2 regions of the Exiguobacterium sp. K1 genome follow, and region 2 is predicted to be linked to the other one. Evidence: predicted binding sites of a transcription regulator. Region 2 holds the regulator's gene; the other holds the start of a gene.

Region 1 (3,139 bases), on a different contig from region 2:
ACCAGCTGACGTCAGAGATGGCCTTGCTCAACTTGCGGTTCTTCTGCATGTTTTTCACCTGCAAAGTCTCGATGCCGATGACGTCGTGGTTTTTGACGATCTCGGTCGATACCTTGTGCAGGAAGTCAGTGCGCTTGTTGACGATCTTCTCGTGGATACGGGCAACCTTACGCTTCTGCTTCTGATAGTTCCTCGCCTCGGAAAGCTTCACTTTCTTGGTCAGGGCGATGCGTTGACGGCGGGAGAGCTTACGTTGTTCGCGCGCCAACTTCTTCTCAAGCGAACGGAAGTAACGGTCGTTTTGGTACACCGTGCCGTCCGACAGGATGGCGAAGTTCTTGAGTCCGACGTCGACGCCGACGGATGAACCGGTCTTCGGCAGTTCGTGAATCTCCTGCTCGACGAGCAGGGAGACGAAGTATTTCCCTGAAGCGTTACGTCGGATCGTGGCGTTCAAGATACGACCTGTGATCTGTTTTGAATGGGCGAAACGTACCCATTTCAGCTTTGGAAGTTTGAGCTTGTTTCCGACGATTGACACTTCAGGAAGCTGATTTTCGCCTTGGATGTTGGTCTTGAACGACTGGACGGGATTACGCTTCGACTTGAATCGAGGACGTTCGTTCTGCTTCTTGAAGAAGCGGTCAAACGCATCGGCAACATGTTTGACGCTGATCTGAACAGATGTGCTATCGACTTCCTTCAACCAGTCAAACTCCTGCTTCAACAAAGGAAGCTCTTTGGAACAAGAACCGTAGGACAGTCCTTTCCCAGTGGTCTTGTATAATTTCTCCCACTTCGCCAGGAAGTGGTTGAAGACGAAGCGCGAGCACCCGATCGTCTTCGCGATCAGGATTTCCTGCTCTTTCGTGGGATAGATTCTGAATTTGTAGGCTTTGTGCTTCAACACCATTTTTCACCTCCCTTAAAAGAAATATACCCGAAAGGGAGGTTGGCGATTCATCTCCCACTTTCACTTCGTTTAGAAGTGGGCGTATTCTCGCCTAATTTTTGATAAAGTAGAAGGCAGACTCGATTGATTCGGGTCCGCCTTTTTTGATATTTGTTTCGGATTCAGATGACATACTGCGCTTCCTTTTTGTCGATAATATTGCGGATCCGATTTTCCGTCACCTGATACGTCAGTGCCAAGCGTCGGATTGACTGTCCTGTTTGGTAACGGTAGCGGATTGCCCGAATCTGTCGGGGCGATAATTCGATGTGTTGACTGAGCAATGATTCGAATTCATCAAGTAATGACGCATATGCCTGGTTCGTCGACGGTTTAACGGTCAAATTGTCGATGTTGTCGTTCAAGCAGTTTCCATCTGCCCGGATCACCCGCTCTTGTACCGCTTCGCCATCAATAAATGTTTTCGCGACAAGTTCTCCGACATAATATCGTTCGCCCCGTCCTTGTTTGTATAACGTCACTTTCCGGTAGCCTTCCTGATTGATCCGCGGCCGTAAGACGACGCCTTTCCGTCGTTGTTTAACTCCCCGGTTCGTCTCGATTGTCCGGTCAAGCGAGCGGACGTTGCCCGCTGTTGACACTTGATACATCCCTTCATATCCTTTAATCATCTTCCAGTGTTCCATATGATCAATGACCTCCATTCGGTCGAAAAAAACAGCAGCATTTCTTACTGTCATTATATCATTTCACGAACAAACGTTCTAATGTGAACACTCTGTTTTTCTATGCTAGTATTAACAAAAAAAGGAAGAGGTGTCAGGGATGAAGTTTGTCATGTTACTTGGTCCGCAAGCCGTCGGCAAAATGACGATTGGTCAGGAACTCGAGCAAAAAACAGGAATGAAATTATTCCATAACCACCAGACGATTGACCTGCTGCATCCGTACTTTGACTTTACGAAACCGGCGCACCATAAGCTGAAGGACTTGATCCGGCGGGAGATGTTCAAAGAGATGGCCGTCAGTGATCTCGAGGGGGTCGTCTTTACGTTTTTATGCCTGTTCGGTGTCGAAGGTGGAGGTCTCGAATTTATCGAGGAGACCGTTCAGCTGTTCGAAGAAGCCGGTGCCGAGGTCTTCATCATTGAACTCGAAGCTGCCCTGTCGACCCGTCTTGCCCGGAATCAGACGGAAAACCGCTTACTACATAAGTTTACGAAACGGGACATTGCCGCGTCGGAAGCCAACCTGCTTGAAACCGCCGAACACTACCGGACGCATTCACTTCCGGGTGAGTTGCCGTATCCGAACTACTTACGGCTCGATACCGAGGGACGTTCGGCCGGCGAAAGTGCCGAAACGATTTGCCGACACTTTAATTGGTCGACGAATCTGGTCGAACGATGAATCAATCCAAGCAGACATATTTGCCGGTTTTCCTGACGCTTGGTTTGCTTCTGTTCAATATGCTGACTTCCTACTTGCTGAGCGGACAATTTTTTCCGAACCTGAGCCTGTGGGTGCCGATCGGTCTCAACGTGTTGGTCGGACTCGGCTATATCGTTTCGCTGGTAATGGGTCTCCGGTCGACAAATAACTACGTCAAATGGTTCAGTATGTTGGCGAACACCGCCTTTTTGCTGTCACTATCGGTCATCACCTTTATGTTATTACTCGCAAACGGCATTTCAGAACCATGATCCGGATGCAAAAAATCGTCTCATCAGAAGCAGCTTTTCTGATGAGACGATTCTTTTTTTCATTCAATGTGTCAAGTCACGACGAAAGACCGGACCGTCCTTATAAAATTCATTCTCAAGCCAAATCTCTGCTTCTCCACCCTCTCCTGTCACGAATGGCAACAGCAACGTCCGCGCGAGATACGCAAGGATGACGGTCAAGGCTTCTCCGATGTAGGCGTCACGGTCGGACGGATCAATTGCGTCATAGCTGAGGTGCTGATCGGTTAACTCAATCGTTGCAAGCTGTTGTTGCGTGTCCCGTTTCTGCAGTGTCCAAATACAGCCGTCCGCCGTATCGGTTGCCTCGACAGATAAGCGGGATGTCGTAAAGTCAGGATGGCGACCGTTCATTTTATTTCCTCCTCTGTCACGTCGAATGGAGCCGTTACGTAAGCTTCTCCGTTGATTAAAATCGTTAATTGATGTGTTCCCGGATAATGGACCCGTGTCGTCAAATTCCGGAACGACTGCCGTTTCGTAA
Region 2 (3,139 bases):
CCAGACGAGAGCATGATAAACCGGTTTGCCGGTTTCTTTATTCCAAACGACTGTTGTCTCACGTTGGTTCGTAATTCCGATACTTGCGATTTGGCTTGGTTTGATATCGGCCGTTCCGAGCGCATCCGCCATAACGGCGAGGATAGAGCCCCAGATTTCATTGGCATCATGTTCGACCCAGCCCGGTTGCGGGAAGTATTGTTTGAATTCGCGTTGCGCCGAGTTCACGATTTGTCCATCATGGTCAAAAATGATGGCACGCGAGCTTGTTGTTCCTTGGTCGAGTGCTAAGATGTACTTGTTTTCCATGCTGAAATCCCCCTTGAGATGTAGGTGTCAAACAAAATCAGTTTTGCAGCAGTTGATACAGCAAGACGGCTACTCCACCACCGATGATTGGACCAACGATTGGAATCCACGAGTAACTCCAGTCAGATGAACCTTTTCCTTTAATCGGTAAGATAGCGTGTGCAATCCGCGGACCAAGGTCACGGGCCGGGTTGATGGCATACCCTGTTGTACCACCGAGCGAGAGACCGATGACGACGACAAGAAGACCGACGATGAATGGTTTCAGTCCGTCACCAAATGTTGTCAGACCAAACGACAGGATTCCGAATACCAGGACAAACGTCCCGATGATCTCTGAAATCAGATTTGACGGTGTATGGCGAATCGCCGGACCTGTTGCGAATACACCCAGTTTTGCTGCTTGATCATCAGTCGCTTCAAAGTGTTTCATATAATGAAGCCAAACGAGTACTGCACCGATGAATGCTCCGATTAATTGACCGGCGATATAGACAGGTACGTCTGCCCACGGTAAATCGGAATTCATGGCAAGCGCCAATGTCAATGCAGGATTGAGATGCGCACCACTCGAGGCAGCAATGTATGCTCCCGTCATAACGGCGAGACCCCAAGCGAATGTAATGACGATCCAACCGCCGTTCTCAGATTTTGTCTTTCTCAAGACAACCCCTGCAACGACTCCGTCCCCGAGCAAAATCAGAATCATTGTTCCGATCAGCTCACTTGTAAAGTTACTCATGCAAAAACCCTCCCTTTGGATTAAAGCAAATAATGGCCTTTCCATTTAAACCTACATCTAATTGAGAACGTTTTCAATACAAATACTTCAAAACTTCAAATTAAAATTTCCTTAATTTATGTTTAAAAAAATGAAAAATGGATAATAAAAAAATCCTTTGTTCATTTTTCAATGAACGAAGGATTTTCAACGACGCTTTTTCCGCTTCTTTTTGGTGCGGAAGAAGCTGCTGGAATGATCGAGAACGATATGTATCGTACTGGCGACCATGACGCCGATGACAAAAGCGGGCATGGCTGCAAACCAGGAATCCACCGTGCTTGATTCGACAAGTTTCAGATACAGCGCCAAAAACAGAAGTGGAATCACGAAAGCGGCGCTGTACAACAGGCGGATCAGGTCACCGATGATCAATCCGTGTGACCAGATGGACCGGTGGGGCATGATTTTGACATAGGGCATCCAAAGGACACGCAAAGGACCATGCCGATAGTAAGGTTCAGACTTCAAATCGAGATCTGGTGAAAGCCAAAGGGTGCCGACGGCGATGCCGACAGCAGTTGGAAGCCAATCCGTCTGCTGCGTTGCGACCGAATACGCAACGTAGCCGGTTAGAGCGACGGTATTGACTGTATCATGTACATTTCCAGAAGGCATGAAAAAAGACCAGCTGCGCTGGTCCCTCGCTTAGTGGATCGTCCGATATACGCCGATGACCTTGCCAAGAATCGAGACGTTATCGAAATACATCGGGTCCATCGAATCATTTTCTGGTTGGAGACGTACTTGTTGATCTTCTAAGAAGAACCGTTTAACTGTCGCTTCGCTATCTTCGGTCATAGCCACGACGATTTCACCATTCTCTGCTGTGTTCTGCTGACGAACGATGACCCGGTCACCGTCTAGAATACCTGCATTGATCATGGACTCACCGTCAATCGTCAACATGAAGACATTTTCGTTCCCGACGTAATGTGCAGGGAGAGGGAAATGTTCTTCGATATTTTCAATGGCTGTGATAGGGAAACCGGCCGTTACTTTCCCAATGACAGGAATGTGTACGATAGCTTCATGATCTTCTTCAGGTTTATCAAGCAATATCTCAATCGCACGTGGTTTTGTTGGGTCACGGCGAATCAGTCCGCGTTTTTCTAGACGATCCAAATGACCGTGTACCGTTGAGCTTGAAGCAAGACCAACAGCTTCACCGATTTCACGAACTGAAGGTGGATACCCTTTCAGTTTCACTTGAGCAACGATGTAGTCAAGGATTTCTTGTTGTCGTTTCGACATTTTCCGCATATGAATTGCCACCTCTTTCCGGATTGGTTTTTGAAGGTTATAGGAATACATGTTTCTAAAATCACTATAACATAGAACAAATGAGCGTACAAACAATTGTTCGACATTTTATATTGACCGAACACTGGTTCCTGGTTTAAGATGAGTTATGCGAACAATTGTTCCGCGAACGTTTATTCTAAAACATTTTAATTTGGAGGGATTCATCATGATGCATTCAATCCGTACCCATGCCTTTTCCATTGTTTTTTATACGCTCAGCTTTGCCTTCATTCTTTTTCTCTTAACACCTCGCCCGGATGAAAAGGTCGAACAGCTGTTAACGACTTCCGTTACAGTAGACCAGAACGCGACCGTCGAACAGGTGGCGGAAGTATACAACGACGGTTCAATGACGGACCAAGAATATGTCGAATGGTTGATTGAGAATAATGAATTAAAGACGACACATGTCATTTCGAAAAACAAAATCGTTGTACCAATCGCGCAACAATGACAAACTGTAAAAGTTGTCAATGAACGAACAGGGGTGTGAAGTACGATGAAAGTAGTAATCTACTGTCGCGTCTCGACGGAAAAAGAAGCACAGGATAGCTCGCTTGAGCGGCAAAGATCAGAACTGTCGGGACTCGCTGCAACAAAAGGATTTGAAGTCGTGGATATCATCACGGAAAAAGAAAGTGGTTACGACGTTGACAGGGAAGGGATGTTATCCGTTCTTGATTACGTCACACGTCAAGCGGTGGACGCCGTTCTTGTGACGGATGATACGCGGATCGGACGCGG

The links. Region 2 encodes LexA, which represses DNA repair genes until DNA is damaged. Its sites were predicted from a motif close to CGAACATATGTTCG; they were not measured.
Region 1: the regulator LexA is predicted to act here: its motif matches at 1,666-1,679, upstream of N7U64_RS12975 (NUMOD4 domain-containing protein).

What each region holds. Positions count from the first base shown of each region.
Region 1 covers NZ_JAOTIT010000006.1:154,860-157,998, reverse strand. Annotated here, with positions in the region: gene tnpB (IS200/IS605 family element RNA-guided endonuclease TnpB) at 1-910, opposite strand, end outside; gene N7U64_RS12975 (NUMOD4 domain-containing protein) at 1,075-1,599, opposite strand; gene N7U64_RS12970 (shikimate kinase) at 1,739-2,323, shown strand; gene N7U64_RS12965 (hypothetical protein) at 2,320-2,616, shown strand; gene N7U64_RS12960 (hypothetical protein) at 2,680-3,009, opposite strand; gene N7U64_RS12955 (DNA alkylation repair protein) at 3,006-3,139, opposite strand, start outside.
Region 2 covers NZ_JAOTIT010000007.1:156,517-159,655, reverse strand. Annotated here, with positions in the region: gene glpK (glycerol kinase GlpK) at 1-309, opposite strand, end outside; gene N7U64_RS13915 (MIP/aquaporin family protein) at 347-1,051, opposite strand; gene N7U64_RS13910 (metal-binding protein) at 1,238-1,708, opposite strand; gene lexA (transcriptional repressor LexA) at 1,739-2,353, opposite strand; gene N7U64_RS13900 (hypothetical protein) at 2,562-2,849, shown strand; gene N7U64_RS13895 (recombinase family protein) at 2,895-3,139, shown strand, end outside.